DNA from 4 places in the Nesterenkonia sp. HG001 genome. Region 2 is predicted to be linked to each of the others. Evidence: riboswitches for the same ligand, from Rfam matches in the RefSeq annotation. Region 2 holds a riboswitch; each other region holds the start of a gene.
The links. Region 2 has a riboswitch for S-adenosylmethionine ahead of ODE13_RS07790 (ABC transporter ATP-binding protein). Riboswitches for the same ligand answer to the same signal wherever they lie in the genome.
Positions count from the first base shown of each region.

Region 1 (7,654 bases), 320 kb from region 2:
TCGAGGACTCCGGGTTCAGCGTGGTGGAGATGGCGTCGAAGTAGCCGGTGCCGACCTCGCGCTGGTGCTTGGTGGCGGTGTAGCCCTCGCCCTCAGCGGCGAACTCCTTCTCCTGCAGCTCCACGTAGGCCTTCATCTGTTCGGCCTTGTAGCCCTTGGCCAGCTCGAACATCGAGTAGTTCAGGGCGTGGAAGCCGGCCAGGGTGATGAACTGGAAGGTAAAGCCCATCGCGCCGAGCTCACGCTGGAACTTCGCGATGGTGGCGTCGTCGAGGTGCTTCCTCCAGTTGAAGGACGGCGAGCAGTTGTAGGCCAACATCTGGTCCGGGTACTCGGCCTTCACCGCTTCGGCGAACTGCTTGGCATGCTCCAGGTCCGGGGTGCCGGTCTCCATCCAGATCAGGTCCGAGTAAGGGGCGTAGGCCTTGGCGCGGGCGATGCAGGGCTCGATGCCGTTGCGCACCTTGTAGAAGCCCTCCGCGGTGCGCTCTCCGGTGAGGAACTCGGCGTCGCGCTCGTCCACGTCGGAGGTGATCAGGCTGGCGGCCTCAGCATCGGTGCGAGCGATGATCACCGAAGGGGTGCCGGCGACGTCGGCGGCGAGCCGGGCGGCCTGCAGGGTGCGGATGTGCTGTCCGGTGGGGACCAGAACCTTTCCCCCGAGGTGGCCGCACTTCTTCTCCGAGGCGAGCTGGTCCTCCCAGTGCACGCCGGAGGCCCCCGCACCGATCATGGACTTCATCAGCTCGTAGGCGTTGAGCGGTCCCCCGAAGCCGGCCTCGGCGTCGGCGATGATCGGCACCAGCCAGTCCTCCACGGTCCGGATGCCCTCGAGGTACTCGATCTGATCGGCGCGCTGCAGGGCGTTGTTGATGCGGCGGACCACGTGCGGCACGGAGTTGGCCGGGTAGAGCGACTGGTCCGGATAGGTGTTGCCGGAGAGGTTGGCGTCACCGGCGACCTGCCAGCCGGAGAGGTAGATGGCGCGCAGCCCGGCCTTGACCTGCTGGACGGCCATATTGCCGGTCAGGGCGCCCAGCGAATTCGTGTAGGTGCCCTCGGCGTGCTCGGAGGTGAGCTGCTCCCAGAGCTTCTGCGACCCGCGCTTGGCCAGAGTCTGCTCCTCCTGGACAGAGCCCTGGAGCTTGACCACCTCGTCCGCGGTGTAGTCACGGCGCACGTTCTCCCAACGGGGGTTGGAGGCCCAGTCCTGCTCGATGCGCTCGACGCGCTCCTCAAAGTCTCCGCGGATGTCGGTGGGTGCGTTGACGGTGGCAGTCACGGTGTTCTCCTTCGAATCGGTGACCAGTGGTTGGTACTTCTCCAGTTTTGACCCCTCTTGCACCTGCCGACCACAGATATCCAGGAAAAGATCTGCACTTCTTCGCAGAATCGCAAGATCCACCGGAATCAGCGACGGATCGGAGGCGCCGCGGCCACTGGGGAGGGACAAAGCGCTTCAGCTGCGCGAAGAAGCGCGGGAGGGACTCCGGAGGGACCTCACCATGGAGGCATGCAGCCAGCCGCCGGACGAATTCAGGCAGGCGAATGGGCACGCCATGCACACGGCCGTAGTCTGGTGGCACGGACACCTTCCGGCCGAGGAGAGGACTCATCGATGGATCTGACCAGCGCCAGCGCGATCGTCACCGGCGGAGCCTCAGGACTGGGCCGTGCGACCGCCCAGACACTGCACGATGCCGGTGCCGCCGTCGTCGTCGTGGACCTCCCTGACACTGACGAGAGCACCGCTGAGGGCGGGGCGCGCGCCGACTCTGTGGCCGCCATCGGTGGACGCGCGCATTTCTGCCCCGGTGATGTCACCGACCCGGAGACGGCGGCACGCGCCGTGGCGACGGCCCAGGAGCACGCTCCGCTGAGGATTCTGGTCAACTGCGCCGGCGTCGCGACGCCCGGCAGACTGGTGGGCCGCGGCGGCCCTCTTCCGGTGGAGACCTTCATGAAGGTGCTCGCCATCAACGTCGGCGGCACCATGAACTTCATGGCCCAGGCGGCGGCAGCGATGCGGGAGAACGAGCTCGACGGCGAGGACCGCGGCGTGCTGATCAACACCGCCTCGGTCGCCGCCTTCGACGGGCAGATCGGGCAGGTGGCCTATGCCGCCTCGAAGGGAGCCGTGGCGTCGATGACGCTGCCGGTGGCCCGAGAGCTCGCCTCCTCACAGGTCCGCACCGTCACCATCGCCCCGGGGCTCTTCGAGACCCCCATGATGGCGGGCCTTCCGGAAGCGGCCCGGGAGGCACTGGCCACGAAGACCCCTCATCCTGCACGGCTGGGCCGACCCGAGGACTACGCCCTGCTGGTGCGGCAGATCCTGGAGAATCCGATGCTCAACGGCGAGGTGATCCGCCTTGACGGGGCAGTGAGGCTCGAGCCCCGGTGATGCCGCGGGATGCGGCGTGCCCAGCCCTGGGGACACGCCGGCGGCCTGCCCACACTCTGGACGCCGACAGGAGGACGATCACAGGAGAGAGAGGATGCCGCCTGCGGATGGGGAGAGCTGAACGATGAGCCCAACGCCGCCGGACGAGCGAACGCCGGCTGCAGGTCCTGCGTCGCCCGAGGAGCCCGCCTCACCGGAGGAGCCTGCCTCACCGGAGCAGCCCGCGTCACCGGAGGAGCCTGCCGACGCCCGCTCCCGACCTTCCCACCCCGCACCTGCCTCCTCACCCGCCGCTGACATCAGCTTCGTCTCCCAGTACCGATGGGGCCTGCTCCTCATCGGCTACTGGGCCCTGGTGCTGGTGGTCCTCGTCGTCGCACTCGCCACCGTCCACGGCTCCGGCGTGTCCCCCTCGCCGCAGGACACTACTGCCCACGAGCAGGCACGCAGCGGCGACGCCCACGCCGAGGAGCCTGGCGGCGGCGCCCGGCTCCGCAAGGAGGCCCTGGAAAATCCGCTGCCGGGAGGCGGGGCCCCCTTCTCCGACGGTGAGGGCCTGATCGTCGGCGAGGACATCACTCCCGGGGCCTACCGCCAGGCCCCGGGCTCCGGCTCCGAGGATGCGACGTGCTTCTATGTGATCTATGCCGACCGCTCCGACCCCACTGTGGTCCGCACCGGCGCCAAGGAGCGCGGCATCGCGGTCCTCGAGGAGGGCACCGTCTTCGACTCCGTCGACTGCGGCGACTGGCTCCCGCTGGAGGAGACCTACCCGGATTCTGCGGCCACCGAGTTCGGCACCGGCATGTACGTGGTCGGCGGGCACATCGAGCCCGGCGACTACGAGCTGACCTGGGACCTGGAGACGTCGTTCTGCTGGTGGGACATCTTCGGAGACATCCGAAGCGGCGTGGAACCGACGGAGTCCGACGTCGTGCCCCAGGAGGATCCGGCGTTCGGAGAGCCCCTGCAGATCACCCTCGACGCGCGCGAGCATCTGGTCTTCAACACCGAGACCTGCGGAACCTGGACCAAGGTCGGCTGACCTCTCCACATCCCGCCTCCCCCGCCTGCTGGCTCCCGCTCACCCTGGAGATTCCGGACTGATCAGGACTTCTCCTGGAGCGTGGGCCTACTACACTGTGTAGAAGAACGTTCGGCCGGGCCTCCGCCCGGAGGGATCCTTCAGGCGTTCCGGCCGACCCTCGATGGAGGACAGCACGTCCTCCCGACCTGACACCAAGGAGCCTCATGCCCCGCATCACCGTCGGGCTGGGCGGGATCCTCATCCTGCTCGGCATCATCGCCTACGCCGCCACGTCCTTCGCCAGTGTGACCGCTCTGATCCCGGCCTTCCTGGGCCTGGTGCTGCTGGTGAGCGGCCTGATCAGCTTCAAGAACGCGAAGATCGGCATCCACATCGCCCTGGTGGTGGCGCTGTTGGGCGCCATCGGCACCTCCATGAACGTGATGCAGCTGGGCGCGCTGTTCGCCGGCGACGCCGAGCGGCCTGCCGCGGTCATCGTCAGCACCGTCACCTTCGTGCTGCTGATCGTCTACATCGTCGTCGGAGTGCGCTCCTTCATCCGTGCCCGGCGATGGAAGAACACCGAAGCCTGAGCCTCATCCTGCAGCGCGCAACGCGTCCAGCGCCGCCGCAGCGGGCCGCTCCGAGAACCTCGGGGCGGCCCGCTGGCGTCTCGGCGGACGTCGTCGAGGTCCCGGTTCAGCCGGCACTGCCGGAGCAGTCGAGACGCCCGGGCTCCATCTCGATCTCCTCGGAGTCCGTCAGCCCGGCGAACTCCGAGCCCAGCACGAGGTCGACGCTGTAGCCGTCACGATCATCGAGGTCGACCAGCGCCCCCGGAAGGTGCTGCTGCAGCGTGTAGGCCTGCCGCAGACCCCGTTCGCCGGCGCGGAGGATGGCCTGGAAGCCGGTGTCCGCGAAGTAGTCGTTGTCCACGGAGGCCACCCGGAACTCGCGGTCGGCAAGCTCCTCGGCGACGTCGCCGGCGAGTCCGGGCTCATTGGTGGAGTTGAGCACGATCACCGGCACCCGCTCGGGCACCACCGGGGACAATGTGCCGGTGGGGCAGTCCTCGCCGGCCGGGATCGAACCGCCGCCGATGAGGTCCACGTCGATGGTGCCGTCGATCATCAGCCAGCTGCCAGCGGTGATCGCACCCAGGACTCCGATGGTGCCTGTCGCGACGGCGATCTTCTGCCGCCGGGTCGCCGGCGCCGGGGAGCTGCTCATGGGTCCATCCTATTTCGGGAGGGCCTCTGCCCGCGTCAGGGCAGCGCCGGTTCGCAGTCCAGGTCCGCGGCGAAGAGCCCGACGCCGTCCGCCTCCGCCTGCTCCCAGGCCAGCTCCACCGCGGCGAGGAACCGATCATTGGGCGGATAGTGCACCGGCGCGCCGTAGCCGGCTCGTGCCATCTGCACGTTGAGCAGCACCTCATCCGCCCACACTCCGGCCAGCATCCGATCGTAGCGATCGGTACGCTCCTGGTCGTACTCCAGGAAGACCTCGTCCCCCGGCGACACCAGGGTCTCCATGTGGGCGGAGGACTCCGGTCCCAGGCACTCGACCGGCTCCGTGGGGTGGACGGACTCAGGTGTGTCGATGTTGAGCAGCCGGATCCGCTCGTCCTGGCCGTCGAGCTCCACGATGAGGGTGTCGCCGTCGACCACGCGCACCAGGGTGCCCGCCTCGGCACCCTCCGGGCGCTCCTGCGGCTCCTCCGCTCCGAGCCCCTGGAGCCAGCTGATCACGGCGCCGATGAGGATGACCCCGAGCACGGCCAGCAGCCACCACAGGAGGCCCTGACTCCCTCCGCCACGACGCCCGCCGCGGCGACGCCCTCCGCCACGTCGCGCGCCGCGGGGAGCTGTGCGCAGCGACCGGCGCACGGTCTTGCGTGCGTTGCGGCGCATCGCATTCTTCAGATACCGATCGGGCATGCGCTCCACCTTATCCGGCGCCGCTGACGCGACGGAGGGCTGGCCGCAGATCGCCCTGAGCAGCGGCGAGCAGAGCCTCGCCGCCCCTGCTCCACCTGCGCGCGGGGGTTGCCGCGTCGCCACCTCATCCGCGAGTGCTCAATATGTTCATATATCGTCATTGTTCCCGTCGCAGGTTTCCGACCCGGCGTCCCCGTGCTAACGTCACAGGCACAGATGGATCACGAGAACCGGTCACAACAGCTCTGGCTTGGCCGGTCGGCAACCCTTTCCCGCGTGACGGGGTGCCCCAGATGACGATCCGGCCGCACCGGCCATCTTCACTGAGATGGCTTTATCTTCAGCGGCAAGCACGGCGCAGGGGAAGCCTCCCTGTGGCGCCTCATGAACGATGATGAACGCCAACACGGAGGACTCTCCATGCCTGTCTCGACGCCTTCTCCGGGCGCCGTCCGTCCGACGCCGCCTGCGACGTCGGACCCTTCCCACACCACATCCGTCCTGGTCCAGCGCACTCGGCGGAGATCGCTGATCTCCTTCGAGGTCTTCCCGCCACGCCCCGCCACCGCGGGCCGGGATCCCTGGCGCAGCATCGAGCTGATGGCCGAGGCCGCCCCGGACTACTTCTCCGTCACCCACGGGCACAACCAGCCCGAGGGCGCGAACGTGGAGGTCATCCGCCACCTGCTGCGCACCACGCCCTCACCGGTGATGGCGCATCTGATCTGCGCGGGCAGCACCTCCTCCCAGCTCCGCGGCTCCATCACCGAGCTGCTGGACCTGGGGGTCCGGGACATCCTCGCGCTGCGCGGCGACCCACCCGACGGCGGCAAGGAATGGATCCACCAGCCCGGAGGCCTGAACCGTGCCGCCGAGGTCGTTGGGCTGGTCCGCGAGGTCGAGCAGGAGCGGCTGTCCCCGCCTGAGGGGCCCGGAGCTCGGCCGGTCTCGGTCTCGGTGGCCGCGTATCCACCCTCCGGCACGGACCGGGATCATGCCGCCGACCTCCACGCCCTCTGGGAGAAGCAGGAGGCCGGCGCAGACTACGCCGTCACCCAGGTCTTCTACGATCCGGAGGACTACGCGCAGCTGGTGGACTCGGCCCGCTCCCAGGGCATCCACCTGCCGATCGTCGCCGGCATCGCTCCGCTGACCAGCCCTAGGCGCCTGCGCCGGCTGGAGGAGATCACCGGGGTTCCGGTCCCCCGGCACCTGGTGGACTACCTGGACGTCGAGGACGCGGCCGAACGTCGCCGTCGCGGGGTCGCCGCCACGCTGAACCTGATCGACACGGTGCTGGAGCTCGGCTGCCCGGGGCTGCACCTGTTCACTTTCAACCAGCACCCCCCGGCGCTGGCGATCCTGGACCATCTCAGGATCCGCGACGCGGCCCGCCGACAGCGCAACGGCTTCGACGCAAGCTGAGCGAGGCACCGCAGCACCTCCGGCCGGAGAAGACCCGGCCGCACCCGGGCTCCGCGACGCCGGGGCCACGCTCCCCCAGCCGGCACAGTGCTGCCCAGCCACCCCGCCAGGCGTCCGTCCTGACATCCCCTCCTCACATCCCGCCCAGGCACGACCTGCCCTGACACATCGACAAGGAGTCACCATGACCACCGCACCGCCCACCCACGCACTGCCCCCCACCGTGCTCGGCTATCCGCGCATCGGTCCCGACCGTGAGATCAAGAAGGCCCTGGAGGCCCACTGGGGCGGCGGAGACGTCGCCGCACTGATCGAGGCGATCACCTCCCACCGCCGCCGCACCCTGGACCACCTGGTGGGTCTGGGCCTGGAGGAGGAGTCCGCGGTCCCCGCCGACGGCGCCGTCATCGACCAGGTCCTCGACGCCTCGGTCCTGCTGGGCCTGGTCCCCCGCCGCTTCCGCGACGCCGGATTCGCCGCCGTCGCCCCTGACGCCCCGGAGGGCCTGACGCTGATCTCGGCGCTGGCCCGCGGGACCTCCGAGGTGGAGCCGCTGGAGCTGACCAAGTGGTTCGACACCAACTACCACTACTACGTCCCGGAGATCGAGGCCGACGTCGCGTTCGCCCCGCAGGCCGCGGCCCTCACCGACCGGTTCCGGGCGTTCCGCGAGCTCGCCGAGCAGTCGGACCGCACTGTGGGCGCGGCACCCCTGCCCCGCCCCACTCTGCTCGGCCCGGTCAGCTTCCTGGTGCTGGCCAAGTCCGTCGGCGCCGCCGCTGAGACCTCCCAGGCCGCTCGCTTCGACCGGCTCGAGGAGCTGGTCGGCGCCTACGCGGCCCTGCTGGGCGCCCTGCACGA
Region 1 is NZ_JAOSZD010000004.1:350,011-357,664, reverse strand. It holds gene aceA (isocitrate lyase) at 1-1,252, opposite strand, end outside; gene ODE13_RS09235 (SDR family NAD(P)-dependent oxidoreductase) at 1,619-2,404, shown strand; gene ODE13_RS09230 (hypothetical protein) at 2,529-3,449, shown strand; gene ODE13_RS09225 (hypothetical protein) at 3,656-4,024, shown strand; gene ODE13_RS09220 (LytR C-terminal domain-containing protein) at 4,131-4,661, opposite strand; gene ODE13_RS09215 (thermonuclease family protein) at 4,697-5,368, opposite strand; SAM riboswitch class IV at 5,588-5,727, shown strand; gene ODE13_RS09210 (methylenetetrahydrofolate reductase) at 5,789-6,793, shown strand; gene metE (5-methyltetrahydropteroyltriglutamate--homocysteine S-methyltransferase) at 6,978-7,654, shown strand, end outside.
Region 1: linked by a shared signal. The riboswitch ahead of ODE13_RS09210 (methylenetetrahydrofolate reductase) and the one ahead of ODE13_RS07790 (ABC transporter ATP-binding protein) in region 2 are both predicted to bind S-adenosylmethionine.

Region 2 (7,654 bases):
CCGACACTCCCGGCATCGCCCGCGTCGCGCAGCCCGGTTTGAGCCCGCTGTCCTCCGGGCGAGGGCTGAGCACTGTGGAGCCGGACTCCGACTGCCACCAGGTGTCCACCATCGGGACGGCTGGGGCGCCGTCGTCGTCGAGGGTGTCGCGGCCGAGCTGGGTGCGCAGCCAGGTCCAGGCCTCCGGATTCACGGCCTCGCCCACGGTGCCCAGCAGGCGCAGAGAGGAGAGGTCGTACTCCTCCGGCACGCCCTCGGGGAACCATCCCACCAGGGAGCGCACCAGGGTGGGCGCGGTGTAGTAGGTGGTGACCCGGTGACGCTGGATGATCTCGAAGTGCCGGCCCGGATGCGGGGTGTTCGGAGTGCCCTCGAAGATCACCTGGGTGGCGCCGGCGGCCAGCGGCCCATAGATCTCATAGGTGTGCGCGGTGACCCAGGCCAGGTCGGCGGTGCACCAGTGGACGTCCTGCGCCCGGCGGGCCGGATCAGGGTGGGCGAAGAGCCGCAGGTAGGTGAACAGCGCCCCGGTCAGGTACCCGCCGGTGGTGTGCACCAGGCCCTTGGGCTTCCCCGTGGTGCCGGAGGTGTACATGATGAACAGGTCCTGCTCGGCCTCGAAGAACTCGGGGGTGTGCGCGGTGGAGGCTGTCTCAACGACCTCGTGCCACCACACGTCCCGGCCGATCCCGTCACCGGCGAGGTCTTCGTCGGTCCAGGTGATCTCCGAGCCGGTGCGACGGATGACCAGCACATGGGCGAGGCTGCCGCCCTCTGCCGCAGACAGCCCGGACACGGCCGCATCGGCCTGCTGCTTCACCGGCACGGCCTTCCCGCGGCGGAACTGGCCATCGGTGGTGACCAGCAGCTTGGCGCCGGTGTCCTCCACCCGGAAGCGCAGCGCCTCGGCGGAGAATCCGCCGAAGACCAGCGAATGGACGGCCCCGATGCGGGCACAGGCCAGGGTGATGACCACAGTCTCCACCAGCACCGGCAGGTAGATCACCACTCGGTCTCCGCGGCCCACCCCGAGGGTGGTCAGCGCGTTCGCCGCCTGGTTCACCTTCTGCTGCAGCTGGGCGTAGGTGACGTCTTCTCGGTCCCCCGGCTCGCCTTCGAAATGCAGGGCGACGACGTCTCCGCGCCCGGCGTCGACGTGTCGGTCCACACAGTTCACGGCGGCGTTGAGCGTGCCGCCGTCGAACCAGCGGATGTCCGGGCCGCGGCGGGTGACCGGGTCCGGATCCGTCCAGGAATGGGTGGTGTGCCAGGGGGTCTCCCAGTCCAGCAGGGAGGCGGCCCGGGACCAGAAGCTCAGCCGTTCGGCCTCTGTGGCCGGGTCGGCCCAGCTGTGCACATCGGCGTTCAGAGGGTGCAGCGGCATCGAGTGGTCGATTCGGAGGGATTCTGAGGCGTCTGAGGCCTCGATATCGCTCCGAATTGACCGCTCGATGCGGGGAGTGGTGCTCAGGCCCATGTCTTCAGCGCCTTCCTCTCCACCACGCCCAGCAGGGCGTCGGTGAGCTTGCCCAGCACCGCCAGGAGGATGATCGCCAGCAGGAGCCGGTCGGTGCGTCCGTTGTTCTGCGAATCGGTCAGCAGGAAGCCCAGCCCCATGGAGGAGGCGATGAGTTCGGCGGCCACCAGGAACAGCCAGGCCTGCGCCAGCGCCAGGCGGAGCCCGGAGAACACGCTGGGCACCACCGCAGGCAGCTGGACGGTGACCAGCAGCCGCAGTCCGTGGTAGCCGAACGCGCGGCCGGCCTCCACCAGGTGCGGGTCCACATGGCGCAGCGCGGAATGCACGGCGGTGAAGACCGGGAAGAAGGCGCCGATCGCGATCAGCGTGACCTTCGAGTCCTCGTAGATGCCCATCCACAGGATCAGCAGCGGCACCCATGCCAGCGAGGGGACGGCGCGGAACGCCCCGATGGTGGGGTGCAGCAGGGTGTCGGCGACCTTGGAGAGCCCCAGCACCGAGCCGAGCGCCAGGCCCAGGCCGGCGCCGATGCCGAAGCCGATCAGCACACGCTGCACGGAGATCGCGATGTGCTGGTAGAGCTCGCCGCGTTCGAAGAGCTCCGCCCCGGCGCTGAGCACCGTCTGCGGGGCCGGCAGCTGCACGGCGGAGAACACCCCGGCCGCGGCGACGCCGTACCAGAGACCCAGCAGAGCGATCGGCACCAGCGCGCCGAGCAGGAACCGGCCGCCTGGGATCCGGCGCACCCGAGCCGGGACCCCTGCGCGGGGGCTCTCCGGGCCGGTCACCGGCCGGGGCGCCGAGGAGCCGCGCTCACCGACGACCTGTGCCGGCGCCTCCTCCTGGAAACGGCCCGCCTCGGTCCGGGTCCGGGCATCATCGGGCAGGGTCTGGCTCATCACTCATCATCCTCGATGATGGTCGCCTCGCCTTCGGCTCCCTCTGCCTCGGTGGCCTCACGATTCTCTGCGAACTCCGGGTGGAACAGGCTCTCCAGCGCCTCGTCGATGCTCTCCTGGGTGGAGACGTCCCCGGTGTCCAGGAAGATGGGGCCGACCTCTTCCAGCACGTCGTGCTGGGCCTGGCCCGGGACGGGGTCGACGTCGAAGCTGGAGCGCTCCTGGATGACCGTCTCGGCCACCTCCTGATCGATGTTGCCGTACTCGGCGAGGATCTCCGCGGTCTCCTCGGGGTTCTCCAGCGCCCACTGCCGAGCCTGCTCGTAGACGTCCACGACGGTCTGGGCGACCTCAGGGTGATCCTCGATGAAGGGCTCGGTGGCGTTGATGACGCTGTAGGTGTTGAAGTCCACGTTCCGGTAGAAGAGCTCCTCGCCGTCGGCCTCTGCGCCGGCCATGATCGGGTCCAGACCGGCCCAGGCGTCGACGTCCCCGTTGCCCAGGGCGGACCGTCCGTCGGCGTGCTGGAGGTTCTGGACGTCGACGTCGCTGATCTCCAGGCCGGCCTCCTGCAGGGATTGGACGAGGAAGAAGTAGGGGTCGGTGCCCAGCGTCGCGGCCACGGAAGCGCCGTCCAGATCCTCGACCGAGGAGATCCCGGAATCCGGCGAGGTGACCAGCGCGGCCCACTCGGGCTGGTTCTCGACGAGGATCGTGTGGATCTCGGTGCCGTTGGCCCGGGCCAGCAGCGCCGCAGAGCCGGCGGTGGATCCGATGTCGATGGCCTGGGCGCGCAGCTTCTCGTTGGCGTCGTTGGAGCCGTGGGACTGGATCCACTCGACCTCGGTGCCGGCATCAGCCAGCTCCTCCTCGAGCCAGCCGTGCTCCATCATCACCAGGCTGAGCGGGTTGTAGGTGGCGAAGTCGATGCTGAGGGTCGCCAGTTCGCCGTCAGCGGCGTCGCCGGAGCCCTCGCCCTCCACGCAGCCGGCCGCCATCAGGGTGACGGCGAGGCCGGCGACCGCAGCGCGGGAGGTGCGGCCGATGGTGGCGCGGGCAGGGCTGGGGGAGGTGCTGGTCAGACTGGGCATGTGATGAAGCGGCCTTTCGTGCGGTGTCGGGTGCCGCTCCGTCCGCTTCCCGACCGGCGGACCCGGCAGGGTCCACCCGGCTGGGGCCGGACTGGTGCGGCCGAGCGTGGGTCATCTCCGGAGGCTCCCGGAGCTCGGGGCAGGGGTCAGTGGGCGTGGGCGTCGACGCCGAGGCCGGTGAGCAGCTCGCCGCGCAGGGCGGCCAGCTCGGCGGAGGCGCGATCTCGCGGGCGGCTGCCCGGAACGGTGAGCAGCCGCGAGACGGTGGCCCCCTCGCGGGCAACGCCGGAGGGATCCGGGCCGAGCAGCAGGATGCGGTCGGCGAGCTGCAGAGCCTCGTCGACGTCGTGGGTCACCAGCAGCACCGTGGTGCCGGTCTGGGCGTGGACGTCGAGCAGCAGGTCCTGCATCTTCAGGCGCGTCAGTGCGTCCAGGGCGCCGAAGGGCTCGTCGAGCAGCAGCACTCCGGGGCGGCGGGCCAGGGCCCGGGCCAGCGAGGCGCGTTGGGCCATCCCTCCGGAGATCTCCCGGGGGCGCAGCTGGGCACGGTCGGCCAGGCCGACGAGCTCGAGCAGCTCGTCCACCCGGGCCCGGCCCTCCGCCTTGGACACCGTGCGGGGCAGACCCAGTGAGACGTTGCGATGCACCGAGCGCCACGGCAGCAGGCGCGGCTCCTGGAAGCCGACGGCGGTCCGCTCGTCATAGGTGTGCACCCCGGCGCCGTCGATGACGACCTCGCCGGAGAAGCCGGCGTCGAGGCCGCCCACGGCGCGCAGCAGGGTGGACTTCCCGCAGCCGGAGGCGCCCAGGATGGCGACCACCTCACCGGGGGAGATGTGCAGGTCGACGTCGCGCAGCACGGTGCGGCCGTCGAAGCTGCGTCCCACTCCACGCAGCTGCACGTCCAGCGAGTGGGTGGGCGCGGCGGCGGGGCGGTCCAGCACGGCGGTGCCGCCGGAGTGTGCCGAGGTGTGCAGGTCAGACTCGCGTGCTGCGAGTGTGGGTGCAGAGGAACCCATAGGAATATCTCTCCCATCGATCCTGGCGGTAGCACCTTTTCTGATGCGCCGGGCACAAACGGCCGATCGGCACATCCGAAGGTTGCTGCGGCGTCGTCGAGCCAGATCTCTCAGCCGCTCGGGATGGTGGCAGTTTCAACCCTACGCACAACCGCGCCGCCTGGGCAACGGCGATGTCACAGTATGAGACATCACTGAGACGTCGCCGGAGGAGGGGAGCCGCAGAGGCGCGGCACGGTGCGGCCCGCGGCTCAGGCGTCGGCGTCGAGCGGACCGAGGGCCTTGAACTCGCTCTGATGGAACACCAGCGCCTGCGACCGGTCCTCCACGGCGAGGTCCAGCAGCTCGAGCACGATGATGTCGTGATCACCCGCGCGGACCTGATCGTGGATGCGGGTGGTGAAGGTGACCGGGGCGCCGTCGAGGGTGACCGCACCGCCCTCGCCGGTGGTCACGCGGAGGCCGGTGAAGCGGTTCTCCCGGTCCTTCGAGGCGATCTTCCGGCACAGGGCGGACTGCCCGTGGCCTACCAGGGAGATCCCCAGCTCGGCGCCGGCACCGGCCAGCTTCGGCCAGGTGGTCGAGCTGTGCTGCACCGCCACGGTCACCAGCGGCGGCTCCAGGGACACCCCGACGGTGAACGTGGAGGCGACGAGGCCCTCAGGGCGTCCGTCCACCTCTGCGGCCACCACGACCACCCCCTGGGGAAAGTGGCCGAAGGCCTCACGGAGCTCCAGCGGATCGATGCCGACCAGGCTGGTGGGCACGCGGCGGGCTGCGGCGTCGGCGGTGGTGTGGTGCACGGCGGCCTCCACGGTGATCGGGTGGCTCTCGTCGGTGGCCAGTGCTGTGCTCATGGCTGATCAACTCCCATCGGCCCTGGCGGTAGCACCTTTTCTGAGGCGTCCGCCGGGAGAGGCGGAGCACATCCGAAGGTTGCTGCGGCGTCGTCGAGCCAGATCTCTCGGCCGCTCGGGATGGTTTCGTCGCTCCAGGGTACGCGCGCAGCACAGCACGATCAAAGGGATGTTCGGGGAGTGACACATGGAGACATCAGGACCGGCGACCCGCGCCGTCGCAGATCCGGTGACCTCGCAGATGTCCGTACATTCTTACGCCTCGTGACATGAACTTATCGATGAGATTTGACGAGTGTTCATCGACAGCGCGTAGTCTGGTGCTCGCCACACCATCCAGAGCGACTGAGAGATCTGGCTCGACGACGTCGCAGCAACCTCCCGAGCAGCCACGCCATCACGGCGCGGACCGGGGAACGGTGCTAACGCCAGAGACGATGGAGAATGCCCGATGATCTCACTGCGCCATGTGTCCACGACCTTCCCCGCCGCACGGGGCAAGGACCCCATCCATGCCGTCGACGACGTCAGCCTGGAGATCCCCCGCGGAAGCATCCAGGGCATCATCGGATTCTCCGGGGCCGGCAAGTCCACCCTGCTGCGCAACATCAACCTGCTCGAGCGCCCCACCTCCGGGGAGGTGCGCGTGGGCGGCACGGAGCTCACCGGGCTCGGAGGCGAGGCGCTGCGCCGCGCTCGTCACCAGATCGGCATGATCTTCCAGGGCTTCAACCTCGTGAACAACCTGACCGTCGCGCAGAACGTGGAGCTCTCCCTGAAGTTCGCGGGGGAGAGGGACCGCAGGGTGCGTCGAGAGCGCGCCGCGGAGGCGCTGGAGATCGTCGACATCACCGAGAAGGCGAAGGTCTACCCCGCACAGCTCTCCGGCGGGCAGAAGCAGCGCGTGGCCATCGCCCGCGCGCTGGCCACCCGCCCGGAGGTGCTGCTCTGCGACGAGCCCACCTCGGCCCTGGACCCCATCACCACGGCCACCGTGCTGCAGTACCTCGCCGATGTGAACCGCGAGCTCGGCATCACCGTGGTCATCGTGACCCATGAGATGGAGGTCATCAAGGCCCTGGCCGACCACGTTGCGGTCATGGAGTCCGGCCGAGTGGTCGAGCAGTTCCACGCCGCCGAGCTGCGGCGTGAGGGCTTCGCCCCGCGGACCTCCATCGGTCGCTACCTGGTCAGCGACGGGATCTCCGTGGACCGTCGGGGCGGCGGCGTGCGCGCCGGCTCCGAGCTGCCCGCTGCTGACCCAGGCGCCGATCAAGGTGCCGACCAGGGACCTGGCGCTGATCCGCCGGCGTCCGGGCAGGAAGCCAGGACCGCCTCCGGGCTGGTCGCCGCGACAGCCTCGTCCGAAGGGGGTCCCCGCTGATGGAACGCCTCATCGAGCTGCAGCCCGAGCTGGTCCAGGCCATGCTGGAGACCTTCGTCATGATCGGCGTGGCCATCCCGCTGGCGGTGCTCTTCGGCACCCCGCTGGGGATCTGGCTCTTTCTCCACGCTCCCGGCGGTATCGCCCCGACGCCGCGCACCCACGCGGTGGTCAGCGGAATCGTCAACATGGTTCGGTCCTTCCCGTTCCTGATCCTGCTGATCGCGATCATCCCCTTCACGCGGCTGATCGTGGGCACCACCGTGGGCACCGCGGCGGCGATCGTCCCGCTGACCATCAACGCCATCCCGTACTTCGCCCGGCTGGTGGAGCAGAACATCACTCAGCTCGGCTCCGGGGCCGTGGAGGCCTCCCGTGCCATGGGAGCCACGCGCGGCCAGATCATCCGCAACGTGCTGCTGGTCGACGCCAAGCCGGCGATCATCGGCTCGATCACCATCACCACCGTCAGCTTCATCTCCTACTCGGCCATGGTCGGGCTGGTCGGCGGCGGAGGCATCGGCGACTTCGCCATCCGCTACGGCTACTACCGCTACGAGACCGCCGTGATGATGGTCGCCATCGTGCTGATGATCGCCCTGGTCACCTTCGTCCAGTTCAGCGGCACCCGCGTCGCGCGGCTGACCGACAAGCGCGCCTGACGGCGCCCCTGTCCCATTCCTCCGCAGAACACCTGCACCTCTGAGATGAAAGACTCCACGATGCCCAGCACACTGACGACCTTCGGATCTCCCGGAGTGTCCGGATCGATCACCAGCTCCGGCTCCCTGGCCTCCTCCGGCCTCGCCCGCCGCAGCCTGCTGCTCAGCGGCCTCGCCGCCGTCGGGACCTTCGCCCTGACCTCCTGCGGACTCGCCGAGGCCGTCGGAGAGGATGACCGGACGATCAGCATGATCGTCACCG
Region 2 is NZ_JAOSZD010000004.1:28,538-36,191, forward strand. It holds gene acs (acetate--CoA ligase) at 1-1,384, opposite strand, end outside; gene ODE13_RS07780 (ABC transporter permease) at 1,468-2,379, opposite strand; gene ODE13_RS07785 (aliphatic sulfonate ABC transporter substrate-binding protein) at 2,379-3,470, opposite strand; gene ODE13_RS07790 (ABC transporter ATP-binding protein) at 3,617-4,489, opposite strand; SAM riboswitch class I at 4,500-4,619, opposite strand; gene ODE13_RS07795 (flavin reductase family protein) at 4,741-5,346, opposite strand; SAM riboswitch class I at 5,357-5,473, opposite strand; SAM riboswitch class I at 5,676-5,790, shown strand; gene ODE13_RS07800 (methionine ABC transporter ATP-binding protein) at 5,798-6,730, shown strand; gene ODE13_RS07805 (methionine ABC transporter permease) at 6,730-7,392, shown strand; gene ODE13_RS07810 (MetQ/NlpA family ABC transporter substrate-binding protein) at 7,453-7,654, shown strand, end outside.

Region 3 (7,654 bases), on a different contig from region 2:
GAGTACGTCGACAGCCAGGCTCTGTCCCCCGAGGGCCTGTTCGTCCGCTATGACGGCCCCGGCCGCCCACCGGTGACCGACGGGCCGTTCCTGGAGACCAAGGACCTCATCGCCGGGTGGATGGTGATCGACGTCGAGAGCCACCAGCGCGCTCTCGAGCTGGCCGGTGAGCTCTCGGCCGCGCCCGGAGCCGGCGGAGACCCCATCCATGAATGGCTGGAGGTGCGGCCCTTCTACGGGGTCTCACCTGACGCCACGGAGTGACGCCCGGTGGACGAGGGCCAGCTGCGACGCCTGATCCCTCAGGTCATCGGTGTCCTCGTCCGCCGCGGGGCGGACTTCGCAGCGGCCGAGGACGCCGTGCAGGACGCCCTGGTGGAGGCCCTCCGGGTGTGGGCACAGGATCCGCCCCGGGACCCGGCCGGGTGGCTCATCACGGCGGCATGGCGTCGCTTCGTGGACGCCGTCCGGTCCGAGGAGGCGCGACGTCGCCGGGAAGGGCGTGCCGGCGAGGAGCAGCCCGTGGACGGCGCGGGCGCCGGTGACGACACCCTCCAGCTGTACTTCCTGTGCGCGCACCCCGCCTTGTCCCCGGCCTCGGCGGTGGCACTGACGCTGCGTGCCGTCGGCGGACTCACCACCCGGCAGATCGCCGCGGCCTACCTGGTGCCGGAGGCGACGATGGCCCAGCGCATCAGCCGCGCCAAGCGCACCCTCGCCGGTGTCCGGTTCGACCAGCCCGGAGACGTCACCCACGTGCTGCGGGTGCTGTACTTGGTCTTCAACGAGGGGTACTCCGGCGACGTCGACCTCGCGGCCGAGGCCATCCGGCTGGCCCGGCAGCTCGCCGCCGTCGTCGAGTCGGAGGAGGCCGACGGGCTGCTGGCACTGATGCTGCTCCACCACGCCCGACGCCCGGCGCGCACCACCGCCGACGGCGCTCTGGTGCCGCTGCGCGACCAGGACCGGTCCCTGTGGGACACCGAGATGATCGCCCATGGGGTGGCGATCCTGCAGGCGGCGCTCGCAGCGGACCGGCTCGGCGAGTTCCAGGCGCAGGCCGCGATCGCGGCGCTCCACGCCGACGCGCAGAGCGTGGAGGAGACCGACTGGGTCCAGATCGTCGAGTGGTACGACGAACTGGTCCGGCTGACGGACAGCCCGATCGCTCGGCTCAATCGGGCGGTCGCCCTGGGGGAGGCCGCCGATCCGTGGGCCGGGCTGGAGGCGCTCGGGGAGCTGGACGCCGCCCTTCCCCGCTATGCCGCCGCCGCTGCCCATCTGCATGAGCGTGCCGGGGATCGGGTGAGTGCCGCCCGGCTGTACGCCGAGGCCGCGGAGAAGGCGGGGAGCCTTCCGGAGCGGAACCACCTGATGCGGCAGGCCGCCCGGCTCAACACTGCGCTGGGGCGGGCCCCCGGATCTGGCGGAGACGTCACCGGCCCGCACTAGACTCCATGGCACCTGCCTCGCGGGCGCTGTGAGGCGCCTCCGCCCCGCTCGCTCGTGCCCCACTGCCCAGGAGACCCCATGACGACGTCGACCTCCACCGATCAGCCCTCCCGCGCCGGCGAAGCCGCCGCCCGCCCAGCCGGCACCGACGACGACGCCGGCCTCCCGCCCGCCGATGCCCATGACCTCATCCGCGTCACCGGCGCCCGGGAGAACAATCTGCGGGACATCAGCGTGGAGATCCCCAAACGGCGGCTCACCGTCTTCACCGGGGTCTCCGGCTCCGGGAAGAGCTCGCTGGTCTTCGGCACGATCGCCGCCGAGTCCCGCAGGATGATCAACGAGACCTACAGTGCGTTCCTGCAGGGCTTCATGCCCAGCCAGGGACGCCCTGACGTCGACCACCTCGCTGGGCTGACCACCGCGATCATCGTGGACCAGGAGCGCATGGGGGCGAATCCGCGGTCCACCGTCGGCACCGCCACTGACGCGAACACGATGCTGCGGATCCTGTTCAGCCGACTCGGGGAGCCGCACATCGGCTCCCCACAGGCCTTCTCCTTCAACGTGGCCTCGATCAGCGGCGCCGGGGCGGTGACTTTCGAGAAGGACGGCAAGAAGGTCAAGGAGCGTCGGGACTTCACCATCACCGGCGGGATGTGTCCGACGTGCGAGGGGAGGGGCACGGTCAGCGACTTCGACCTCACCGCCCTCTATGACGACACGAAGTCACTCTCCGAGGGTGCGCTCACGGTTCCGGGGTTCAGCATGGACGGCTGGCAGGGACGGCTCTTCCGCGGCAGCGGGCTCGATCTCGACAAGCCGATCCGGGAGTACACCGCGGAGGAGCAGGAGATCCTGCTCCGTCAGGAGCCGATCAAGATCAAGGTCGAGGGGATCAATCTCACCTATGAGGGGCTGATACCCAAGATCCGGAAGTCGATGCTGTCCAAGGACCGTGAGGCCATGCAGCCGCATATCCGCCGTTTCGTGGACCGGGTGGTCACCTTCACCCCCTGCCCCGAGTGCGAGGGCACTCGGCTCACTGCTACGGCCCGTTCCTCGACGATCGCCGGGATCAGCATCGCCGAGGCCTGCGCCATGCAGATCTCTGACCTCGCCGCCTGGGTCCGCGGGCTCGAGGAGCCCTCCGTCGGTCCGCTGCTGACCACCCTGGGGGAGACCCTGGACTCCTTCGTGGAGATCGGGCTGGGCTATCTGAGCCTGGATCGGCCCGCCGGCACGCTCTCCGGGGGCGAGGCCCAGCGCACCAAGATGATCCGACACCTGGGATCGGCGCTGACCGATGTCACCTACGTCTTCGACGAGCCCACCATCGGGCTGCACCCGCATGACATCGCTCGGATGAACGACCTGCTGCTGCGCCTGCGGGACAAGGGAAACACGGTCCTGGTGGTGGAGCACAAGCCCGAGACGATCGCGGTGGCGGACCACATCATCGACCTCGGCCCATTGGCCGGATCCGGGGGCGGGGAGGTGGTCTATGCCGGCGATCTCGCCGGACTGCGCACCGCCGGGACCCTGACCGGGGATCACTTCGACGACCGCGCCCGCCTCAAGGAGGCCGGGCGGACGCGTGACGGCGTCATCGAGGTCCGCGGAGCGAGGCAGAACAACCTCACCGGGGTCGATGTCGACATCCCTACCGGCGTGCTCACCGTGGTCACCGGGGTGGCCGGGTCCGGGAAGACCTCGCTGATCCATGGCAACGTCGCCGGGCTGGACGGCGTCGTGGTGGTGGACCAGGCCGGCATCAAGGGGTCGCGACGCTCCAACCCGGCCACCTACACAGGGCTGCTGGACCCCATCCGGAAGGCCTTCGCGAAGGCCAACGGGGTCAAGCCGGCGCTGTTCAGCGCGAACTCCGAGGGTGCCTGCCCCACCTGCAAGGGTGCCGGGGTGGTCTTCACGGAGCTGGGCGTGATGGAGACGGTGGAGACACCTTGCGAGGAGTGCGAGGGTCGCCGGTTCCAGGCCGCGGTGCTGGACTTCACCCTGGGCGGGAAGAACATCAGCGAGGTGCTGTACCTCTCCGTGGACGAGGCTCTGGAGTTCTTCTCTGCGGGGGAGTCCCGGATCCCCGCGGCGGGGAAGATCCTGCAGCGCCTCTCTGACGTCGGACTGGGGTACCTGACCGTGGGGCAGCCGCTGAACTCCCTCTCCGGAGGAGAGCGGCAGCGGCTCAAGCTGGCGGTCCACATGGGCGACGACGGCGGCACCTTCATCCTGGACGAGCCCACCACCGGGCTGCACCTGGCCGATGTGGAGCAGCTGCTGCGGCTGCTGGACCGGCTGGTGGACGCCGGCCGCACGGTGATCGTGATCGAGCACCATCAGGCGGTGATGGCCCACGCGGACTGGATCATCGATCTGGGCCCCGGGGCCGGTCACGACGGCGGCCGGGTGGTCTTCGAAGGCACTCCCGCGGAGCTGGTGGAGTCGGCTCGTGGGGCCGGGGCCACGCTGACCGGGCAGCACCTGGCCGCCTACGTGGGGACCTGACGAGTTCCGCCGCCCGCCGCCAGGTGCCCCAGCCCGTCCACTTCATCGATTGGGCGATTTGCACGCTTCTGAGGCCCGAATCGGCGTCCAAAAGCGATCACATCGCCCAATCGATGCATCGGAGGCCGCGGCCGATGACGCCCTGTGACGTCACCGTTGCACCGGGGAGCGGCGGCAGAGATGCTCGAGAAGGAATCGCGAGCACCCGCCATTACGGACCTGGCCGGCGGGGCGGCAACCCTCACTCTGCACCGGGGGTGCCCCCAGGGGAGGATTCGACGCCGCCGGGTCCCCGGCCGGCGTCAGGAGAGCGCCGCGGCGGATGCGGCGCGAGGCAGATCGAGAGGCCAGCGCATGACTCAGTACGCCAGCATCGACACCGACACGCAGCAGGAGGCCCAGGACCGCGCCCAGCGCCTGGAGAAGGCCGGACGCGACTGGAGCAGCCGCATCGACCAGGACCCGGCACAAGCGGGGCTGGTGTTCCGTACCCGTGGGGAGGGCATCGGATCGGTCGCGACTCGGATCACCTCCGGGCGGCATGAGCTCGTCCTCGACGAGCCGGCCGCGCTCGCCGGCGACGATGCCGGCACCAGCCCGGTGGAGGCCGCCCTGGCCGGGCTCATCTCCTGCCAGGTCGTGATCTACCGGCTCTACGCCCAGCAGCTGGGGATCGAGCTGGAGGACATCAGCATCGAGGCTGAGGGTGACCTCGACGTCCGAGGTCTCCTCGGAGGAGCCGACGAGGTCCGGCCTGGGTTCTCCGAGGTCCGGCTGAACGTCTCGCTCACCGGCCCGGAGAGCTCGGAACGCTATGTGGAGCTGCAGCGGACTGTGGACGAGCACTGCCCGGTGATGGACATCTTCCGCAACCCGGTGCCGGTCCAGGTGCAGGTCTCCTCCTCCGCCTCCTGAGCGCCACTTCGCTGCGGACGAGGGGCAGTAGAGTCAGTGAAGACCCCCACGGCACTCCACCCGTGGGGTTGCCCTGTGAACGCCGGACCGGAAGAAGCACATGGACCTCACATCCACTCGCAAGCACCTGAAGTCTCTGGGCATCGCCCACGGTCTGACCAATGCGCTCATCGCCCAGGAAGCTCTCGCTCGGGACATTGAGATCGCGCCGGATGAGAAGAGCAGACTGACCATGCGGTGGAAGGGCCGGCGCATCTGGTTCGACGCCGCCCGCTCCAACATCAACAATTCGCTGGCCCGCCGCTGCACGTTGCACAAGGACGTCGCGAGCCGTCTGCTCCGCACCTACAACGTCCCGGCGCCGCACAACGCCGTGTTCTCAGCCCGGGATGTTGAGCTGGCCTGGCAGTGGGCCGAGCCCCGCCTGCCGGTGGTCATCAAGCCCAGCGACGGAGGTGAAGGCGAACTGGTCCACCTTGACCTTCGTGACAGCGCCGCCTTCCGCGAGGCGTTCAGCGCCGTCGGCGCAGCTGCGGAGGGCGTGCTGGTGGAGGAGTTCGTGCCCGGTGTAGAGCACCGGGTGCTCCTGGTGCACGGCAAGGTGGTGGCCGCCACGCGACGCATCCCGGCTCATGTCGACGGTGATGGGGAGAACACGGTGACCGACCTCGTGGCGCACAAGAACATCGCCCGTGCGGTGTTGGAGAACCCGGTGCATTGGGATGTTCCGCTGGATGACATCAGCCGGTCGGTGATGGCTGAGCAGGGGTTCACGGAGAGCATGGTCCCTGCGGAGGGCCAGCGGGTCTGGATCCGCCGGAACTCGAACATCCACAGTGGGGGCGACGCCATGGACGCCACTGATGACCTGACTGCAGAGGAAGTCGACATGGCTGAGAAGGTCGTCCGGGCTATCCCGGGCCTCCGGCTGGTGGGGCTCGACATGCTGCTGCCCCGCGACGGCGAAGGGGACGCCCCGCGCGTGCTTGAGGTCAACTCCAGTCCGATGCTCTCCGGCCACCATTTTCCTTGGATCGGGAAGCCACGCGACGCCGCGGGCGCGCTCCTCTCGGGCATGTATCCCGACTCTGCGGCCCGCCGTCGTCTCGTGTAGACTGGCCTGCTGGCCTGGACGGCCTCACGCCGTCCGGTCCGGCAATTTCCGTCAAGTTGTGTATCTACCTGGTGGCGCTCGTCGAGCAGCGCGCCAAGGCGGCACTGCATCAGTGAGTGCGCTGCAGGAGGTGCGTGATGATGACAACTCTCGAATCCGACCGCCAGAACGAGCCCCGCCCGGGCCTCCACGACGAGGGCCCCAGCCTGTTCCGTGCGGCCGGCCCGTCATACTTCCCCGTGGCGCTCATCGCGCGTTTCCCCTACGCGATGATCGTCGTCGGGGTGCTGACACTGGTGGTCTCCGCCCGTGGCTCGCTGGGGCTGGGCGGGCTGACCTCCGCCATGGTGGGGCTGGGTGCGGTGCTGTGCGCCCCGCTCGTCGGCGCCGCCGCGGACCGGTGGGGGCAGCGGGTCGTGATCCTCTGCGCCGGGCTGGCCAGCACGGTCACGCTGCTGGTCATGGCCTGGGTCGCCTATTCCTCGCTGCCGGACTATGCCGTGCTGATCTCGGCACTGCTCATCGGCGCGACCACCCCGCAGATCCCGCCGATGTCTCGTACCCGACTGGTCGGGATCATTCTCCGGCGACTTCCGATCGCCCGGCAGAACCGGACCCTGAGCCGCACCATGGCCTATGAGTCGGCGGCGGACGAGGTGACCTTCGTCTTCGGTCCGATGATCGTGGGCATCCTCGCCGCGATGATCAACCCCGCCGCACCTGTGGTGGGAGCGGCGCTGCTGACCCTGGTCTTCGTGACCTCCTTCGCCCTGCATCGCAGCGTACAGGCGGTGCGTCCGGTCCAGGGCGAGCGCGCGCTCGCCGCCCCGGTGCGTGACCTGTTCCGCGGGTCGCTGCTGACCGTGCTCGTCGGGGCGCTGGGCATCGGATTGTTCTTCGGTGCGGTGCTGACCTCGTTGACCTCCTTCATGTCCGACGCCGGCCAGGGGGAGAGCGCCGGACTGGTCTACGGGGTCATGGGCATCGGGTCGGCCGCCTTCGCGCTGGGCTCGGGGCTCTTCCCGGAGCGGTTCTCGCTGCGGGCGCGCTGGCTGGTCTTCGCCGCGCTGATGTTGGCCGGCACCCTCATGCTGCCCTTCGTCACCGGTCTCGGCGGCATGCTCGCGGTGCTGGGGCTGATCGGCATCGGCCTGGGCCCCACTCTGGTGACGGTGTTCAGCCTGGTCTCGGCGCGCAGCCCCCGCGGACGAGCCGCCACGGCGATGACCGTGGCGACCACGGGCATCGTGGTCGGTCAGTCGGCGTCCTCGGCGCTGGTCGGTCAGATCGGCGAGCACCTGGGAACCGGGGTCGCGCTGGTGGCGCCGATGCTCGCAGCCGCGGTGGTGCTGGGGGCAGGGACGGTCAACTGGCGGATGGCCGCCTCCGAGACCATCACCCGCTGAGATTCTCACCCGCTGAGACCATCACCCGCTGCTCAGGCCGGGGCCGGGGTCAGCCTCCGGTGCGCAGGGATTTCAGGATCTTCATCGGGAAGCGGGAGTTGACGTTCGCGATGCCGGGAATGGCCATGACCTTCTCGGTGAGGAAGCGCTCGTACGCCTCGAGTCCCTCCACGGCGATGCGCACGTGGTAGTCCGGTGATCCGAAGAGCCTGTGCAGCTCCAGGACCTCGTCGAACGACTCCAT
Region 3 is NZ_JAOSZD010000014.1:23,515-31,168, reverse strand. It holds gene ODE13_RS16515 (YciI family protein) at 1-264, shown strand, start outside; gene ODE13_RS16510 (RNA polymerase sigma factor) at 271-1,452, shown strand; gene ODE13_RS16505 (excinuclease ABC subunit UvrA) at 1,531-3,975, shown strand; SAM riboswitch class IV at 4,169-4,289, shown strand; gene ODE13_RS16500 (OsmC family protein) at 4,330-4,890, shown strand; gene ODE13_RS16495 (hypothetical protein) at 4,991-6,004, shown strand; gene ODE13_RS16490 (MFS transporter) at 6,142-7,410, shown strand; gene ODE13_RS16485 (Lrp/AsnC family transcriptional regulator) at 7,460-7,654, opposite strand, start outside.
Region 3: linked by a shared signal. The riboswitch ahead of ODE13_RS16500 (OsmC family protein) and the one ahead of ODE13_RS07790 (ABC transporter ATP-binding protein) in region 2 are both predicted to bind S-adenosylmethionine.

Region 4 (7,654 bases), on a different contig from region 2:
TCATCATCGGCATGGTCAGCGGGCTGGGGCCCTCGACCATCTCCAGCGCCTTCTCCGAGGGCATGCGCAGCGTGCTCGAGGGCGCCATCATCGTCGGTGTCGCCCGCTCGGTGGCGGTGCTGCTGGAAGATGGGCTGGTGCTCGACACCATCGTCCACGCCCTGGCCCAGGCGGTCAGCGGACTGCCGGCCGCGCTGGCCGCCGTCGGGATGTTCGCGGTGCAGAGCCTGTTCAACTTCGTGATCCCCTCCGGCTCCGGTCAGGCCGTGGTGACCATGCCGATCATGGCCCCGCTGGCCGACCTGCTCGACGTCACCCGACAGACCGCGGTGCTGGCCTTCCAGCTCGGAGACGGACCCACCAACATCCTCTATCCCACCTCCGGCTACTTCATGGCGGCCCTGGCCATCGGCGGGGTCAGGTGGGAGCGGTGGCTGCGGTTCTACCTGCCGCTGTTCGCCGCCTGGGCACTGGTGGGCATCGGGTTCCTCATCGCTGCCCAGCTGACCGGATGGGCCTGAGCACCATGTAGGTGAGGAACTCGCCGACATGCGTGATCTCCTGCGGCACGACACCGTGGCCCGCCCCGGCGTAGAGGACCTTGGTCAGCTCCACCCTGGCGTTCGCCCAGCGATGCGTGTAATCGATGTGCGCCTCAGGGATGACCGGGTCCTCCTGGTCCCGCCCCCAGAAGAACGGCACCTTCTGGGCCGCGAGCGCGTCGTCGTCGAACCAGTCCTGCATGTCCTCGGCCTGCCCGGGGTCCACCGCGAAGCCGGAGAGACCGACGACGGCGGCGAACTCCTGCGGACGAGCGCGCAGCAGGGAAGTCGCCATGGCCATGCCCATGGAGAAGCCCAGAAGCGTCACCGAAGTGTGCTGGTCCTTCACCGAGGCGATCCACTCCCAGAGGTCCTCGACGGCGTCGCGCGCCGCGGCCGAGGAGTAGGCCAGCCGCTCGGGGTCGAGGTCGAACCAGGTGTAGCCGCCGTGGCCCATGGGCACCGGCGCACGCAGCGAGGCGTAGGTGAACTCCTCAGGCAGGCTCGGCACCAGGCCGAAGAGATCATGCTCATGAGAGCCGTAGCCGTGCAGCAGCACCACCAGCGGGGTACCCTCACGGTCCTCCGCCTCGCGGGACCAGACGACGACGGGCTCGGGCTGGGCGGGGTTCATCGGGGTGGTCTCCTCAGGTTCAGACGGGGACGGCAGGGCGCGCGGGCGCCCGGACGGCCGCACCATCCTCTCATCTCCACCGGACTCGCGTGCCGGCACGGCCAATGAGACTGTGCCGCGGGACCAGCTGTGGGCGTCCGTCTCACGGCTGATGGAAGTGACCGACGAGTTCAGCGACAATGAGGTACGTGGACCCATCAGACGAGCAGCTCGAAACCCCTGAGGCGCACGGCGAGATGCCGGGTAGCCCCACTCACCCCTGGACCCGTTACGTCGCCCTGGGCGATTCCTTCACCGAGGGCATCGGTGACCCCGACGAATCCCGCCCCGGCTACCACCGCGGCTGGGCCGATCGAGTGGCCGAGGAGCTGGCCGCCGGTGCGGTCGCCTCAGCAGGCGGCACGCATTTCGCCTACGCCAACTTGGCGGTGCGTGGAAAGCTGATCGCACAGATCCGCGACTCTCAGATCGCCCCGGCCCTGGAGCTGAAGCCCGACCTCATCACACTCTGTGCCGGCGGCAACGACGTCATCCGGCCAGGGGGCGACCCGGACGTGACTGCCCGGACCCTGGACACCATGGTCCAGATCCTCTCCACCACCGGCGCCACCGTGGTGCTGTTCAACGGCCCCGACGTGCGCGAGACCCCGGTGGTGGGCTCCATCCGTGGCAAGGTCGCCATCTACAACGAGAACGTGCGCACCGTCGCCGCCCGGCATGATGCGCTGGTGGCCGACATGTGGGCGCTGCGCGAGCTGGCGCATCCGGCCATGTGGGACGAGGACCGGCTGCACTTCTCCCCGCTGGGGCATCACACGATCGCCACGATGGTGCTGGACACCCTCAACGTCGCCCATGACCTGGAGCCGCTGGCTCCGCGCCCGGTGCCCGAGCGCAGCTGGCGGGAGGCCCGGGGCGACGACGTCGTCTGGGCCCGTCACCACCTGTTCCCGTGGGTCGTGCGGCGGCTGCGCGGTCGCTCCTCCGGCGACGGGGTGACCGCCAAGCGCCCCACCTTCGAGCCGCTGTTCGGCGGGTCGATGCCGCCGGGGACCTCGGGCGCCGAGGAGTGACACGCCTCGGTTCAGGCGCGAAGGATCACAGACCCAGCGTCTCCCGCATCTCTGCGGCCAGCTGCTCCGGGCTGGTGAGGAATCCGTCGTGACCGATCGGTGAGGCGATCATGTGCACCTCGGGCTCTCCGGGCAGCAGCTGCGCCAGCTCACGGGACTGCTCAGGCAGGTACAGCCGGTCCGACTCCACGGCGGCGATGAACGGCGTGGCGGTGACCTGGGAGAGCGCCGCGGCGACGCCGCCGCGACCGCGGCCGACGTCGTGGCTCATCAGCGCCTCGGTGAGGACGATGTAGGCGTTGGGGTCGAAGCGGCCCACGAGCTTGCGGGCCTGGTGGTCCAGGTAGGACTCCACCTGATAGCGGCCTCGCCGACGGGCGGCCCAGGCGAAGGGATTCTCCTCGCCCTGCGGCTCCCGCTGAAACCGGACCCCGAGCTCATACTCGGTGCGGTAGGTGATGTGGGCGATGCGCCGCGCCAGCCCGAGCCCTTCCTCAGGAGCCGGACCGCCGTAGTAGTCTCCGCCGGCGAAGTGCGGGTCGTTCTCGATGGCCTTGATCTGCGCCTGGCCGAAGGCTATCTGCTCGGCGGTGGACGCGGCGCCGCAGGCGTAGACCGCCACACCCCGCACCCGGTCCGGGAAGGTGGCCGCCCACTCCAAAGCACGTGCCCCGCCCATGGATCCACCGATGACCGTGCGGAACTGTGCGATCCCGAGGTGATCGGCCAGCCGGGCCTCCAGCTCGACGGAGTCCCGGATGGTGGTGAAGGGGAAGCGCGAGCCCCAGGGGCGGCCCTCCGGATCCGGCGAGGCCGGCCCGGTGGACCCGTAGCATCCGCCGACCATCGCCGGGGCGACCACGAACCACTGTGTGGTGTCGATGGGTCGCCCCGGCCCCAGCAGACCCTCCCACCAGCCCGGCGCCGGGTCGGCGTCGGTTGCGGCGACGTGGGTGTCACCGGTGAGGGCGTGCGCGACCAGGATCGCGTTGTCCCGTGCCTCGTTGAGCGTCCCCCAGGTCTCGTAGGCCAGCTGCACCTGCGGCAGGGTGCCTCCGGTCTCGAAGGTGTGCTCGCCGACGTCGACGATGGCGAGCGCACCGGCGGGACGCGGTGTCGCGGTGAGCACCTGGGCGGTCATGGGGCGGGAACTCCTGTGTCGGTCCGGGTCTGCTGGGCGATGACGGTCAGACGGGTGTGGATGAGACGCAGTGGTCTCTCAGGTTAGCCTCAGCCCACCGGAGCAGGCTCGGAGGCCGGCGTTTTCTCACTCTCCGGACCGTCGGCACCGGCCGGGACGGCCTTGGCCAGGGCCTGCTCGAGGTCGGCGAGGATGTCCTCGATGTGCTCCAGCCCCACCGAGAGACGCACCAGACCAGGCACGACGCCGGCCGCACGCTGCTCGTCCTCGGTCAGCTGGCGGTGGGTCGTCGAGGCAGGGTGGATCACCAGGGAACGGACATCCCCGACGTTGGCCACCAGAGAATGCAGCTCCAGGGCGTCGGCCACGGCCTGGCCGGCCGGGGCGCCCCCGTCGACTTCGAAGGCCAGCACGGAGCCCACTCCCTTGGGCAGGTACCGCTGCGCCTGTTCGAACCAGGGGCTCGAGGCCAGGCCCGGGTAGCTGACCCGCTTGACCGCAGGGTGCGCCTCCAGGTACTCAGCCACCCGCTGAGCGTTCTGCACGTGACGCTCCACGCGCAGGCTCAGGGTCTCCAGGCCCAGGTTGATCTCGAAGGCGTTGTGCGGCGAGAGGGAGGGGCCGAGGTCACGGAGCAGCTGCACCCGTGCCTTGAGGATGTAGGACAGGTTGACGCCGAAGACGCCGTCGGCACCGAGGTCCCGGCCGTAGACGAGGCCGTGGTAGCTCTCGTCCGGGGTGTTGAAGCCGGGGAACCTGTCCGGGTACCGGGTGTAGTCGAAGCCGCCGGAGTCGACGATCACCCCGGCGATCGCGGTGCCGTGCCCGCCGAGGAACTTGGTGGCCGAGTGGATGACGACGTCGGCTCCGTGCTCGATCGGGCGGATGAGATAGGGGCTGGTCAGCGTGTTGTCCACGACCAGCGGGGCACCATGCTCGTGGGCCACCGCCGCGACGGCCTCGAGGTCGAGGACGTCTCCGCGGGGGTTCGCCACGACCTCACCGAAGAAGGCCCCGGTGTTCTCCCGGATCGCGGCCCTCCAGGACTCGGTGTCATCCGGGTCCTCCACGAAGGTGACCTCCACCCCGAGCTTGGGCAGGGTGTGCTTGAACAGGTTCTGGGTGCCGCCGTACAGGGAGGGAGAGGCGACGATGTGCCCACCTGTCTCGACGATGTTCAGCAGCGCCAGGGTGGCGGCCGCCTGACCGGAGGAGACCAGCAGCGCACCGACACCACCCTCGAGTGCGGCGATCTTGTTCTCCACCGCCTCGAGGGTGGGGTTGGTCAGCCGCGAGTAGATCGGCCCGAGCTCCTCGAGGCCGAACCGCTTGGCCGCGGCCTCGGTGCTCGGGAAGACGAAGGAGGTGGTCTGCTGGATCGGCAGCGCCCGGGCGCCGGTCACCGGGTCCGGGAATGCCCCGGCGTGGATCTGCTGAGTCTCGAAACGAGGAGTCTTGGGTGTCTCTGTGGTCGTCATGGGACGTGTCTCCGTTCAATGCGGTCGCGTGGCCAGGACCGGCATCGGAGAGACTCCGGGCGTGATGGCCCGAGAGACCGCACCGCGTGGCGGCCCTGTCGCGAAGGACATGGTGGTGGGCCGCACTGTGATGTGTGATGGCCCGCGCTTGCCCCACCGCATGGGCGGCAGGGCCTGGTCGTCACCCGGGGCACCCCACCGCGAACTGGAGGGTTGCCGGCCAGCAAACCGGGGTTTGACGCTGGCACTCTTGACCTGCCCCATAGTGTGCCCTGATCCCCACGATCCGGCAAGTCTGTGTCCTCGCATGTCACCGTCGGCGCGGATCACCCCCGCACCCCGGTTCGCCGCAGCACTCTGTCCCCGTCGTGTGCGTCCGTCCCCGTGGAACTGCACGGGGACGGACGCACACGACGGGGACAGGTCGCGCTCAGCTACTCCGCTCAGCGGAGGGGCGGCGTCAGCCCTGCCCTCCCGGATGCGGCGCGGGCTCCACCGCGCCGATGGGGCCGCCGTCGTCGCCGCCGTCGACCAGGATGGAACGGAAGGTCGGCTTCGCGAAGTCACCCCAGATCAGCGAACCGTCCTCGTCCCGCTCGTACTCCCCGGGCGGGTCGATGGAGACCAGATCCCGCGGCAGGACCAGCCGTTTGCCACCTTCGGCCTGTGAACGGCTTCCGTCGAAGAGGACGTTGCTGGAGTCGACGTCTCCGGCGATCTGATCCGCCCGGCCGTCGCCCCCGGAGTGCACTGAGAGGTTGCTGCGGAAGATCCCCTGGTCCTCCGGCTCGAAGTACGGGTTGGTGCGGAAGATGTAGTTGTACCGCACGTTGTCCACCGCGGTGTTGTTGGTCAGCGTCAGCCGGCCAGGGTTGAAGTTGTCGGAGAAGCCGTCGAGGTTGTTCGCGTACGCCAGGTTTCCGGTGAGCACATGGTCCACGGGAAGCCCCTCGCCGCCCACCTTGAATCCGGTGCCGATGCCGGAGCCGGCGTTGTACCCGTCGGAGAGCTGCCCGTTGTGGTGGGCGATGTTGCCCTCCATCGTGATGGGGAAGTTGGGGCCCTCGTTCGTGCGGTTGTAGAGGTCCCAGCCGTCGTCGATGTTGTGGTGGGCCACGTTGCCGCGGAACACATTGCCCGGGCCGACCCCGAGCTTGGCCGCGAAGCCGTCCGCGTTGATGTCAGCCGGGTCCCGGTTGTCATGGGCCTCGGAGTCCACGATGAGGTTCTCGGCGGGCCAGTCCTCCGGGGCTCCGCCGCCGGAGAGCTGGAAGCCGGAGTTGCCGTTGTGGCTGAAGACCATCGAGTCGACGACGTTGTGCGATCCCGAGGAGCGCAGCCCGTTGCCGGCCGAGCGGGTGAGCTCCAGGTCGGAGACGACCCAGTGGTCGGCGTCGAGCCGGATGATCTGCTGCAGCGCGGAGCGGCCGTCCACGATGACCTGTGCACCCTCGGCGGCGGTGAGGGTCTTGGGCTCCTCCACGGTGCCGGAGTAGGCCGGGCTGAGCGAGATGGTGCTCTCGGGCTGGTATTCGCCCTCCAGCAGCTCCACCGTCTGACCGGGCAGCACGTGCTGGACCGCCGTGTGCACGTCCAGAGGGCTCTGCTCCGTCCCCTCCCCGTCCGGCGTGCCGTCGGGCGAGACCATCAGCGGGGCGTCGTGGAACTCCCGGACGGTGACCTCGACGCTGCGGGTGATCGGAGTCAGGTCGGGGCCCTCCGCAGGGTGATAGGTCGAGCTGACCGTGCTGGTGCCCTCCGGGAGGTCAAGCTGCGCGGTGAGCTCCTCCTCGGCGGTGATGGGTTCCCCGGAGATCACCGTCTCCCCGTCGACGGCGACGTCCACGGTGCCCGGATGGCCGGCCGAGGCGGCGAAGGGGTAGCTGGTGGAGCCGGAGTGCTCAGGAGCGCGCAGGTCGAAGGAGACCGGGGTGACCGGCTCAGGCTGCTCCGGACGGGGCTGGGTGTCGGCGTCGCTGAGGGTCAGTGAGGCCCCGGAGAAGGTCACCGCCACGTTCCGTGAGGCGAAGAACCCGACGGTCATCAGGTCGGGCTCGATGTCCTGGACCCAGTCCGCCCCGTCGAGCTGGTGGGTATGGGTCTCCGGCTCGTCCAGATGCGTGGAGGTCGTGGACATCACGAACGAGTCGTCGGTGCGCTCCAGCCGCATGGTCACCGGCTCGTCGATCGTCAGGCCGTGCCCGCCGAGGTTCGTGGCGCGACGCTCGGATCCGACAGTCCCCCACGGCTCGGTCACCCCGGTGCGGGTCATGCCGACCGGTCCCTGGCGCAGCACTGTGGAGGAGGCGTAGTTCGAGGCGGCCGGAACCTCTTCGAAACCCTCCAGCATGGGGTTCTGACGAGGACCGCCGTTGAGGTCGCGGACCATCAGGCCTGCACCCTCCTGCCCGTTGGGGCTCGCGCCGGTCTCGGGGCCGAGCTGATGGACCGTGACCTCGGCCTCGAGCACGAAGTTGTGCTCGTTCGGGTCGAGGGTGACGTGGTAGAAGGTCAGTCCGTCATGGCCGGGGGCGAGCTTGCCGCCCCGGCTCTCCATGAAGACCTCGCCGTCGATGGTGCCCGGCTCGTCCGGGACGGCGTGGTTGACGCCGACCTTCTCCGGCAGCACGTTGGAGGAGAAGTCCAGGTCGGTGGACTGCCCGAAGGTGATCTCCTGCCACTCGAGCTCCTCGGCGGCCTGTCCCCCTGACTCGGCAGGGTCGTCTGCGGGAGTGTCGGCCCAGGCCGACGACGGCGCCAGCAGCGTCACCACCAGGGCCAGGGCA
Region 4 is NZ_JAOSZD010000001.1:498,750-506,403, forward strand. It holds gene ODE13_RS02195 (YfcC family protein) at 1-521, shown strand, start outside; gene ODE13_RS02200 (alpha/beta hydrolase) at 490-1,176, opposite strand; gene ODE13_RS02205 (SGNH/GDSL hydrolase family protein) at 1,356-2,249, shown strand; gene metX (homoserine O-acetyltransferase MetX) at 2,275-3,390, opposite strand; gene ODE13_RS02215 (O-acetylhomoserine aminocarboxypropyltransferase/cysteine synthase family protein) at 3,480-4,868, opposite strand; SAM riboswitch class IV at 5,008-5,124, opposite strand; gene ODE13_RS02220 (right-handed parallel beta-helix repeat-containing protein) at 5,329-7,654, opposite strand, start outside.
Region 4: linked by a shared signal. The riboswitch ahead of ODE13_RS02215 (O-acetylhomoserine aminocarboxypropyltransferase/cysteine synthase family protein) and the one ahead of ODE13_RS07790 (ABC transporter ATP-binding protein) in region 2 are both predicted to bind S-adenosylmethionine.